2 regions of the Pseudoalteromonas sp. S3776 genome follow, and region 2 is predicted to be linked to the other one. Evidence: predicted binding sites of a transcription regulator. Region 2 holds the regulator's gene; the other holds the start of a gene.

The links. The regulator LexA, encoded in region 2, represses DNA repair genes until DNA is damaged. The targets are predictions, from matches to a motif close to TACTGTATNNNNATACAGTA.
Region 1: a site for LexA is predicted at 3,866-3,885, ahead of CWC16_RS04615 (YebG family protein). Genes of this name have one in related genera too.

The regions. Positions count from the first base shown of each region.
Region 1 covers NZ_PNCU01000007.1:167,878-174,037, forward strand. Annotated here, with positions in the region: gene CWC16_RS04595 (multidrug effflux MFS transporter) at 1-791, opposite strand, end outside; gene CWC16_RS04600 (hotdog fold domain-containing protein) at 975-1,448, shown strand; gene CWC16_RS04605 (bactofilin family protein) at 1,722-2,213, opposite strand; gene CWC16_RS04610 (M23 family metallopeptidase) at 2,203-3,366, opposite strand; gene CWC16_RS04615 (YebG family protein) at 3,503-3,817, opposite strand; gene CWC16_RS04620 (ComEA family DNA-binding protein) at 4,163-4,459, shown strand; gene CWC16_RS04625 (DUF6170 family protein) at 4,473-4,775, opposite strand; gene dsbB (disulfide bond formation protein DsbB) at 4,777-5,295, opposite strand; gene fadR (fatty acid metabolism transcriptional regulator FadR) at 5,928-6,160, shown strand, end outside.
Region 2 covers NZ_PNCU01000014.1:32,101-38,260, reverse strand. Annotated here, with positions in the region: gene ctaD (cytochrome c oxidase subunit I) at 1-1,384, opposite strand, end outside; gene coxB (cytochrome c oxidase subunit II) at 1,384-2,526, opposite strand; gene lexA (transcriptional repressor LexA) at 2,998-3,615, opposite strand; gene CWC16_RS06770 (PaaI family thioesterase) at 3,793-4,233, shown strand; gene CWC16_RS06765 (hypothetical protein) at 4,244-4,624, opposite strand; gene CWC16_RS06760 (DUF7218 family protein) at 4,856-5,107, shown strand; gene CWC16_RS06755 (hypothetical protein) at 5,251-5,952, shown strand; gene CWC16_RS06750 (endonuclease) at 6,009-6,160, shown strand, end outside.

The sequences.
Region 1 (6,160 bases), on a different contig from region 2:
ACGATGCTTAAAATTGCATTGAGCGTAAACCAAAAAGTAAAGTCGGTCACTGTGCCACCTAGGTGTGTAATAATCCACCCCGGTGCTAAGGTAACAAACACAAGGATTGCGGACATCGCAACCATACACAGCAAGCTATTAAATAAAAATATGGGTGTGGTTATTATTGGTACAAAGCGACGTAGGTCTAAAATGTGCCCTTGATAGTGACTATCTGCAGGGCGAGTTTCTCGAAATAGAGTGAGCGTAATAACCAACCCCGTTAAGGCAAATAAAGTTAAAAACATAAAGTTCATACGCCAGCCAAATTGCACGGTAAGCCAAGCACCTAAAATAGGTGCAAGCGCAGGAATAAAGCACACAATTCCATTTAAATAGGTGATCATTTGCCCACTACGTTCGCTGCCATATTTATCACGTACGATAGCAAAGGCAACAACAAACGTAGCACATGCACCTAAGCCTTGTAGAGCGCGTGCACACATTAATACAGCAAAAGAGGGCGCCATATAGGCGAGTAAAGCTGAGCCTGCATATAAACTAACACCAACAACCGCTACTGGTTTTCGGCCAAACTTATCGGCAAGTGGCCCCGCAATTAATTGCCCTAAACCCACAGTAAGCATAAAAATAGCTACCGTTTGCTGAACTTGTTGTTCAGTCACATTAAATTGCTTGGCAATAGTTGGAAAAGCGGGCAGATAGATATCAATAGCCATAGGGCAAAAGATTACGAGTAACGCTAAGATGAGTAATAAAATTAAGTTGGGTTTAGCGGGCTGTGTTTGCATTAGGTCTCCTTTTGCTGGCTATTTTAGGGGTCCGCTTATAAAAAAGAAAGGACTTATGAGTGAGCCACACTTCATTGTGATAAATATTTCATGACATAAGGATTAACAGCACGATGAATTGCACTTTTTTTAACTGGTCTGATGTGTTAGTTTGAATTTATAAACACAAGATAGGAAATAACAATGAGTAATAAATCTGCCCTTTTAAAAACGTGGCATAAATTTAAACGCTTACCTTTTGGCAATTGGTTGTTTAGTAAAGCAGTTTGTATTAAAGCCCCTTATTTTGGCTCAATGAAACCGTATGTGCTCGATTTAAGAGAAGGGCACTGCAGTGCTGTGGTAAAAAATCGCCGAAGCGTACATAACCATATTGGGACTATTCATGCTATTGCACAATGTAACTTAGCGGAGCTGTGCGCTGGTGTAATGGTAGATGCGACCGTGCCATATAAAACGCATCGCTGGATCCCTAAAGGAATGACGGTGCAATATTTAGCTAAAGTTGATACCGATGTAACGGCTATTGCAGAAATTGACTTGCCACGCCAATGGGTAGATAAAGAGGATTTAGTGGTGCCGGTCAAGCTTTTTAATACCCGCAATGAACTGGTGTTCACTGCCGATATTACAATGTACATAACCGAAAAAAAGTAATGAGTGCTTAGGGCGTGTTGTTCTTTGCGGATTGAAATTTGTTCAATCTAGGGGCGTTCAAATCGCGGCGCGAGGTTTGTAACCTAGTGGGCTAAGTAAAAACCGAGCAACAAAGAGTTTATCGCCCCTAGGCAGAACCCAAAGGGCAGTGCATGTTTGGCATTTATGCTGCGTTATCGCCTATTTGAGGGGAATAACCACACTTCATAGGCTCTGCCTTGCCTAAAAACCAAACATACTGCTGCAAATTCAAACGCCAAAGGTCAACACGCCCTAATTAGATTTAGCTTTATCAGCGGCTTGTTTATTTACAAACGATAAGTCGCTGTCAGCCCCATCAAGCAAAGTTTTTACTTCTTTTGCGGGCTTTAACTCTTCGCTAATAAGTTCCGGTTCTTCTTTTTCAAAGCGTTGTTTTAAGCTACCTTCAATAATGGCTCCTGCGTCAATACTGAGGGTGTCGTGAAAAACATCGCCATGCACGTGAGCACTGCTTTGAATATTCACTTCACTGGCGTTAAGAGAGCCAATAATTTTGCCCTTTACAACGACGCTTTTAGCCTCAACCACACCTTCAACAATGCCGGTAGAGCCAATTACCAAGTGCTCTGCTTTTATATCGCCATCAATGCGGCCATCTAACTGTACTTCGCCTTGGCTGGTAAGTGTGCCAGTTAAGCGCACATCTTCAGAAATAATAGAAGGGGTGTGATTTACTCTTTTTAAAGTAGCCTGGCTACTTGATTGCTTTTTTTTACCGAACACGAGAAAGCGCCTTTGTTATTTTTAGAGGATTGACATGTTTGCCATCGAGTAACACTTCATAGTGTAAGTGGGTGCTGGTACTTCTGCCAGTGCTACCCATTAATCCAATTACCTCATTTTTAGCGATTGTTTGGCCTTTTTTCACTTTAATCTTATTTAAGTGGCCAAAACGGGTTATCAAGCCATTTTTATGCTCTAGCTCGATAAAGTTACCATAGCCGCCGTTTCTGCCAGCGCGAAGCACAACAGCATCGGCAGGGGCAAAAATTTCGGTTTTGTGCCAGCCGGCTAAATCAACACCTTTGTGAAAAGCTCGGCGGTTGTTCATTGGATCTTTTCGAAGACCAAAGTTGCTCGAAATATAGTATTTAGCCGCAGGTAAGGGCAGAGAGTTAGGCAGCTCGGTTAAAAAGTTTTCAAGGTTGTTGAGTAATAATAGCTTATCAACAATGGCTAAAAACGGCTTTGGTATTTTAGTTTCATCAAATACATCTAACGGCCCACCTTGTGCGCTGTTTTGGGAGGCCAGCGCTAAATGTTGTTCAAGAGCGGATTCTAACCCAGCCCCTTTTAACATCGCTAAAATCGCATCATGGCGCTTATTTATTTGTGCATCGATACGCGCAAAATTATGCTCATAGTGTTTATTTAAGCGCTCATATCGTGCAGCAAAAGTTATTGGCGTTAATAGGTTTGCGTGTTTGTTTTTTTGTTCTTCATCAACAAGCGGCTCATGAAACTCGCCTTTGTCTTCATTTATAGGCGATTCAAGTTGCTCTTCTAGTTTTATAGTATCTTTGCTTATAGATGCGGGGAGAGATTCAATCATACCTTGTAAAAGCGCTTGCTTTTGCTCAAGGACGGCAAGTTGCTCTAACTGCTTAGCGTGCAGCGCCTTTTGTTCACGAACCTGTTTTTGCCAAACTTGTTGCTTATCAATTTGGCTTTGTTCAATGTGTGTTATTTTATTTGTTTGGCTATAAACACGAAAACTAGAAATACCCACCCAAATAATAGTGCCTAAAATAAGTAGTACTGTAAAAAGCTGAAACCAAGGCGCCAAAACAACATGCTTAACTTCGCCATTTTGACGAATAAGTAACTGACGGGCTGGAAAAATTTTTTGGTAGAAAGACTTAATAAATACTGACATGACACATAAATACTCGCTATTAACCGGATTAATGTATCAATTTCAGTTTAAAAAGCCAGAAAAAATTTGTAACTGTTCAAAAATTAATAAAAAAGGGCTGCTATTAATAGCAGCCCTTTTTATAATTTGTCGCAAATTAGCTAGCTTGTTGCTCATCATCATTTTTTATTGATGCTACGTTGTCGGCTTTTTTAGCTTTAGCTGAGCCTTTTGTTGAGGGCTCTTTTGCACCTTTTAGCACTGCCATAAAGTCATCTTTACTCTTTGCAATTTCAAGCGCGAGCGATTCTACTTGTTGCTCGCTTAAAGGCACATCTACTTTTTCCAGCATTACTTCAAGCGATTCTGCTATATCGAGCATTTTGTCATAGGCATCCGCTTCTTTTTTAGTAGTAAACGTCATTCGCTCAACTCCGTTTCGTTCTACAACATATTTAACAACAACAGCCATGATCTCTCCTGCTTGATTGCGTGGTAATGTGGTTACTGACTTGTAGGTCACTGTTTTTATATACAGTAAATGTTTGCGAAATAAATTGCAAGTATTCACGACATTTTAGATTGTCATAAATTTGACAAAAAAGCGTAACTTTACTTTATTTAGATAATCACTTTGTTGTACCAGCTGCATTTTAGGTTTTCGGATTTGGGTGATTATGCACTGGAAATAATATAAGTGATGCAAGTCGATCCTTATTTTAGATTATTTCCTCTAATAAAAATTAAGCCCATGCTTAAAGCCAAATTAGCCGTCTAACCATAACGCTTTGGCATAAACAAAAATAAGGAATAACAAATGAAAAATCTTTTAACGCTACTTATTATTAGCTTTTTAGGTTTTAGCGCGCTCACCTACGCTAACCCTGTGGTTGATAAGCCTATGGCTGAAATGCAACAGCCCCCAGTGATTAACATTAATAGTGCCGATTCAGAAATGCTATCAACGCTTCCCGGTATTGGTAAGAAAAAAGCGCAGGCTATTGTTGATTACAGAGCCGAAAATGGTGAGTTTACTGAGCTAAGTGATTTAGCTAACGTAAAAGGAATAGGCAAAAAGTTGGTAGCTAAATTAGAAGGAAAAGTATCTCTATAGATTAGGCAGGGCGCTAAGCGCCCTGTGAATATTGCTCAAGTGCTTTTGTTAAATACTTTTTAGCAAAGTTTATTTCAATCGGTGTTGTTAAAAGTGGGTAACACAGTCCACCTAAAATTAAGAAGGGGATGAGTTCCCATCCTTTAAAAACAGTAAATAATAAAAATAATGGGCTGAGCAATAGCAGCTTTACTATTCTCAATAACACTCTATCGGTTGCGGGGAGCATACTTAGCGCAATCGCAACAACGGCTTGCCGCTGTCTCACTTTAAGGTGCTTTAATTCAGGCAGCTGACTGGTAAAAAATGTAAACATATTAAATAGACTTTTTAGTAAGTAAGCGAGTGATAACAAGTACAAAAAGCGTGATAGTAAATAACGCAAAAAGAATTTCCATCCACGCTGGCATACTTAATCCTGCAAATTGCCAATCAATATTTCCGCAATCCCCAGTGGCTTGAAAAAAACTAGGGATCCATTCATGCAGTGGCATAAAAGCTGGGAAGTTAGGCTCAAATTCACAGCTAAATGCAAAGGGATCGGTGGTTGTTTGCATTTCTATGTGTTCCCGCGCAATAAAGTAGCCCCATACGCTTGATATACCCCACACTAAATAAGCAATAGTACGTACTAGTTTACTCTGCGGTTTAGTTGCGCCAATAATACCCGCCCCTAATAACCCTAATACCGCAGTTCGCTGGTAAATACACATAATGCATGGTGCAAGGCCCATTTGATATTGAAAAAACAGTGCGGTGACTTCTAATAAAAATACAATGCCTGTAAATAGTAGCCATGGAGTGCGTTTAGTAGGGAGGTTTGCTAGCCAGTTCATAAAAAATCCGCATTGAATTAAGACGTTGAATTATGTACTAGGATAAAGTAACGAGCAACAAAAAGGGTAAAAAAGCTACCGAAGGGGCATTTTTTAAGATGAAATTAATAAGAGGTTATTGCCATTCTATTTAGATAAAGGTTATTTTGCTAAATAAAACATTAAATAAAAGTAAAAGGCTTATTTAAACGTTACAGTTTACATGCTCTGTTGTATGCATGCTTGAATGTACTTGCATACAAGGTGTTGCGCACTTGAGCTTTTGTAGTAACGTAATGGTGAAGTAATACAGTAATAGTATTACATAGATGCAAGTGATGAGAGTAACGCAGCAGTTATAGTGCCCACTAAGTTACAAACCTCCCGGCGCGATTTAATCCCCCCTAGATTGAACAAATTCAATTCAAAAAGATCAACACGCTTTAATGTACCTACTATGAATAGGGTAAATTTATATAGCAAATTTGGCCAAATTTAAGCATGTTGAATTTTACTATTTATTATTACGAAATTTTCAGCTGATGGTTGACACTTATATCAACGAGTTTACTTGTTAGTTATATTTCATCTGGTACAATCTGTCAGTTATTCGTATAAAACGATGTGTTGTGATTAATTCGAGTGGGAATTGAATGAGAATTTTTAAAGCTAAAAGCCCAGCAGGATTTGCTGAAGAGTATATAGTTGAATCTATCTGGAACGGCGATTTCCCTCCAGGTTCAATTCTACCTGCAGAGCGTGAGCTTTCTGAGTTAATTGGTGTAACCAGAACAACCTTACGTGAAGTACTGCAACGCTTAGCCCGTGACGGTTGGTTAACGATTCAGCACGGTAAGCCTACAAGAGTAAATAACTTTTGGGAAAC
Region 2 (6,160 bases):
GAGCGTAATCGGGAATGCGGCGCGGCATACCTGCCAACCCTACAAAATGCATAGGGAAAAACAGCACATTAACGCTTACCAACGATAACCAAAAATGCCACTTAGCCAAGGCAATGTTGTACATATTGCCCGTCCATTTAGGCAGCCAATAATAAGCCCCTGCCATAATAGAAAATATTGCTCCCGTAACTAACACGTAATGAAAGTGCGCCACCACAAAGTAAGTATCGTGATACTGAAAATCAGCTGGTGTTATAGCCAACATCAAGCCCGAAAAGCCCCCTAAGGTAAACAGCACAATAAAAGCAATACTAAATAGCATGGGTACTTCAAAACTTATTGAACCTCGCCACATAGTGGCCACCCAGTTAAAAACTTTTACCCCTGTAGGTACCGATATGAGCATGGTCGCGTACATAAAAAATAGCTCGCCAGCAACGGGCATACCGGTCGTAAACATATGATGCGCCCACACTATAAAGCTTAGTAATGCGATAGAAGAAGTGGCGTATACCATGGAGGCATAACCAAATAGTTTTTTACGAGAGAACGTAGGCACGATAGTCGAAATAATACCAAAGGCGGGTAAAATCATGATGTACACTTCGGGATGGCCAAAAAACCAAAATATGTGCTGAAACATTACCGGATCGCCGCCACCTGCTGCATCAAAAAAGCTGGTTCCAAAGTATTTATCGGTCAACACCATAGTAACCGCTCCGGCCAATACAGGCATAACAGCAATTAATAAAAATGCGGTTATTAGCCATGTCCAAACAAATAATGGTAGCTTCATCCATGTCATGCCTGGGGCACGTAAGTTAACAATGGTCACAATCACGTTTATTGCGCCCATAATTGAGCTAATCCCCATAATGTGCACTGCAAACACAAACATTGCGGTGTTATCGTTACTGTACGTTGTAGAAAGCGGCGCATAGAACGTCCAGCCAAATGCGGGGCCGCCTCCAGGCATTAATAACGATGCCAATAAAATTAAAAAAGCGAAGGGTAAAATCCAAAAGCTCCAATTGTTCATTCTGGGCAGTGCCATATCTGGCGCACCAATCATGAGCGGTACCATCCAGTTAGCAAGCCCCGTAAAGGCTGGCATTACAGCACCAAACACCATAATTAAGCCGTGTACTGTGGTCATTTGGTTAAAAAAGTGAGGATCTACCAATTGTAATCCTGGCTGAAATAACTCAGCCCGAATAACCATAGCCATTGCACCACCAATTAAAAACATCGCCAGCGAAAAAATTAAGTACATGCTGCCAATATCTTTATGGTTTGTTGTATATAACCAGCGTTTAAAACCTTTGGCTGGATGGTGGCCGTGGTGAGCGTCATTGGCGTGTGGTTGTTCTACTATGCTACTCATTAGTTCGCCTCCCCATCAGCATCAAGTGCTGCCTGAATTTCACTAGGTTGGATAACATCACCCGTATCGTTACCCCACGCATTGCGTTTGTAGGTAATTACTGCCGCAAGTTGCTTTATAGATAACTGCTTTGCAAATGCCTGCATTGCGGTGCCAGGACGGCCATGAATTACAATATCTATATGATCTTTTATATCACCAAGCACAATGGGGCTGCCTTTAAGCGCTGGAAACACACCCGGTAACCCCATACCTGTTGGCTGATGACACGCAGCGCAACTTGCCATATACACTTGCTCACCTAGCGTCATTAACTCTTCTTTAGGAATCGTTTTCTCAAGTAGGGCTGCATCGGCTAATGCCGCTTTCTGCTTAGCTTGCTTAGCATCTGCAAGCCACGCGTTAAAATCCTCTTGTGACTTAGCTTCAACTACCACGGGCATAAAACCATGATCTTTACCGCACAGTTCGGCGCACTGGCCACGGTAAATACCCTCTTCGTTGATGTTGGTCCACGTTTCATTAATAAACCCCGGGTTGGCATCTTTTTTAACGGCAAAATCAGGTACCCACCAAGAGTGAATAACATCATCAGAGGTCATTAAAAAACGCACCTTTTGATTAATTGGCAGTACTAAAGGTTTATCAACCTCAAGTAAGTAATTAGGGTTTTTATTAGCAAGGTTGGCTATTTCGTCTTGAGGGGTAGACAAAATAGAATAAAACTCCACGTCTTCGCCCATATATTCATAATGCCACTTCCACTGTGATCCAGTGATTTTAATGGTTAAGTCGGCCTTACTGGCATCTTCCATTGCAATCAAGGTTTTAGTGGCAGGGATTGCCATGGCAATTAAAATAACAAACGGAATGGCAGTCCAAAGAATTTCTACTTTGGTACTTTCATGAAATTGGGCAGGAACTGCCCCTTTAGATTTACGGTGATGAATTAGTGCCCAAAACATAATTGCGAACACTATCACCCCAATCACACAACATATTAAAAATATTGTCATGTGTAGCTGATATACATTATTACTTATATCGGTTACGCCCTTGCGCATATTGTATTGGCTATTAGCCAGCACTTGCTGCGGGAACATAATCAATACAAGCCACAAGGCAGAGGTCAGTTTACCCATGTGACGGCTCCTTTGATGCTATTGCGAATGCAAAGCGAAGAGGCATACGGCTTAAACGCCAATTCGTTATTTTTATTATTTAACCAACCTAATTTGTTTTGATTGGTATAGCTGCGTCAACAATGAATGTGTATTTGTGTGTTCTCAAAACCAAAAAGCTGTGAGTTATTGTTAGCCCAGCACATTAATGATTAGCTAAAAAACGTACAACAAGCAAGTTTTAGTATAAAAAACAAACAAGTTGTATTTTAAAATAAGCTTTAATTACGCCAGCTTAAACACAAGTTAGTTGCTAAATAGCGAGTAAAACTAGGGGTGCATCATATAAAAGAGGAGTTAAGTGCGAGTGCAAAAAAGTTTACAGGCTAAATAATTTTAGGGCGCTTTGAGGTAGCGGAAGGTCTTTCTTAAAACAAAAATGCACACTTAAAAGTGCGCATTTATAAAAAGTTACTTAAAAATAGTTAAAAATTACATCCAGTCGGCATTTCTTATTACGCCAACAGCTAAACCTTCAATATTAAAAGATTCGTTTTCAAGGTCTACCTCTATAGGCGTAAACTCTTCGTTTTCGGCGTGTAATAATACTTTTCGGCCTGCTTTTTCGAGGCGCTTTACGGTTACGTCTTCATCTACCCGCGCAACCACAACTTGGCCGTTTTCAGCTGTTTGAGTACGGTGTACAGCAAGTAAGTCGCCGTCCATAATGCCTATATCTTTCATACTCATACCGTTAACACGCAGTAAAAAGTCAGCGGCAGGTTTAAACATAAGTGGGTCTATTTTGCAGTGGCTCTCAACATGTTCTTGCGCCAAAATAGGCGAACCCGCTGCAACTCGACCTATTAATGGCAGACCTAGTTGCTCTGGCTCTTCTTCTTCAACCAATTGAATACCACGGCTTGCGCCTGGCTTCATTTTAATAACACCTTTTTTGGCAAGCGCTTTTAAGTGCTCTTCTGCGGCATTAGCACTTTTAAAACCTAGTGTTTGCGCAATTTCGGCACGTGTAGGAGGCATACCAGTGTCTTTAATAAAAACTTTTATTAGTTCGAGTATTTGAGCTTGGCGTTTAGTTAATGGTCGCATACAACTGGTTTTCCATACAGTACATTTAACTGTGAGTATATACAGTTAAATAAAAATCGCAAATTTAAATTGCGCTTTAAAATAGCTAAACACACCGCACTTGGATATATTTTAGGTAATTACAGACGTTCAGTATTTAAAATGCTATAAATTTGCTTTCAACATAAAGGAGTAATTATGAGTATTTGGCACCAACCCATCACTTTAGAGCTTTGCAAACAGTTAGAGGAAGGCATTGACGGCCAAGGCACATTAATGAAAACCATGGGTATTGAAGTCACAGAAATTGGTGACGATTACCTAGTTGCCACAATGCCAGCAATTCCTGAGCATCATAACCCTATGGGGATGGTACATGGTGGTGCAAATGTAGTACTTGCCGAAACAGTAGCAAGCTATGCTGCTAATTTTGTTGTCGATTTTACAAAGTTTTATTGTGTAGGGCAGGAAATTAGCGCAAGCCATTTAAAAGCATCTCGCAATGGTACTTTAACTGCAACCGCTAGGGCTTTTCATATTGGTAAGCGTAGTTCTGTGTGGGAAATAAAAATAACAAATAGCCGCAATGAGCTGTGCTGCGTATCAAAAATGACCGCAGCAGTTGTAGAGCGCAGATAATTACTTATTGTTATTTTTCGATAGGATAAATAGTAATTTCCATACCTGCACCAATCGCAGATATACGTAGCAGTGTGTCTGCATGTAAGGCTTGGTTAAAACATTTAGGCGACGTGCCCGATTCAAAGCCAATATCAAACGTTCTTCGCGAGCAGCTGAGCCATTGTTTAAGCGCATTACGTGAACACGACTCAATAAGCTCGCACAAATGGTTAATCGCTTTATCTGGTGTTGATATTTCACCTGAGGCTTCAATACGCGCAAGTTGACGATATTCGTCTTTGTCATAATGCAAAACCGTCGCGTTTTTCTTTAAGTCTGCCACTAAGGCGCTAATATCATGTTTAGACTCAAGCTCTAGATCTACATTTAAAAATTGAATTTCCGACATTGTCTGCTTTTTACCCTCTTATAGTTTCATCGCAAACTTTAACGCAGTTTTACTTTTATACCAAATCAACTAAGCGGTAAACATGGCTTTATTAATAGAAAATACCTATTTAAACGCCATTGGCACCTAATTTGCCTTATTAAACGGGTTAGGCTAGTTAAGCACAAATTTAGCGTTTATGTATGAAAGTTATACACACACTGTGTAATTAAAAGCTGTAGGAGAACAATAATGGTAGATCATGGTCCGCAAATTAAAAATGATGAACAGTACGATGCACTTCGCGATGAAGGCATGAGCAAACAAAAAGCCGCGCGAATTGCTAATAGTAATACTCATAAAACCGCAGTTAAAGGCGGCAAAGCCTCAAAGTATGAGAAGCGCACTAAAAAACAGTTATACGATCAAGCAAAAGAGGTAGGCATTAGTGGCCGCTCAAAAATGAGCAAACAAGAGCTAATAGATGCCCTGCGTGAGCATTAAACGCAGCCTCACTGATTTTTTATCGCTCCTTTTTATTATTTTTATAAAGTTAGAGTAAGCTTATGAATAACTGCGACAAAATGTCGCAGTAAAAGCATGGGCAGCTGTAATACACTAACGCTAAAAATAATAAGAAGCACAAAATGAGAAAACAACTCTTTAAGCGCGCACGAAAACTTCATAAGTGGCTAGGCTATTTACTTGCCTTACAAATTTTAGCTTGGCTTTTAGGTGGCTTAGTAATGAGCGCGATACCACTTGAATACGTACATGGTAAGCACCTTGCAAAACGCACACTTACAAACCCATTTACACAAGCAGACTACTCCACATCACTCGATAATATTACGTCACAAGTGGCTAACCCCACTCAAATAATATTTGAGCACTTTTTAACTACCCCGCTTATTACTGTTATTAACAGCACCGAGCAGCAAAGCTTTAATGGCTTAACGGGCCGCCCTTTTAAGCCACCCACTAAAATACAAATCACCGCTAATGCGCAGGCTCATTTGCTCATCGACGCTAAACCAGTAAGTACCACATTTTTAAAACAAGGGACTCGAGAGGTCGGATACAAAACAAATGTGTGGCAAGTACAATTTAAAGACACCTTTAATACCACGCTGTATTTAAATGCAATTAACGGCAAAGTAATTACTGTTCGCAGCACTCTATGGCGTATATTCGACTTTTTTTGGATGCTGCACATAATGGATTACGACGAGCGAGAAGATTTTAACAACCCATTACTAATCAGCTTTGCAGCCACCAGCGTGCTATTTTGTTTATGCGGCATGTTGCTACTTTTGCAAAATTTAAGGCTTAAAAGGATTTTTAAATAGGTTTATATTTTAATTTCAAGGCCTTAAACTAGCGCCTCCTGTAGTTCACGTATGTGATGGATATGCTTAAATTTATTTTAGCCTTTGTGGCTTGTTGTATTTGTTTTTCGGCATCGAGTGAGGAATTTACCCGTTTTTCAACGGCTAAAAGGCACTTAATTAAAACCCTGCCTAATAACGCCAAAAGCCTCTACTGCGGCTGCGACAT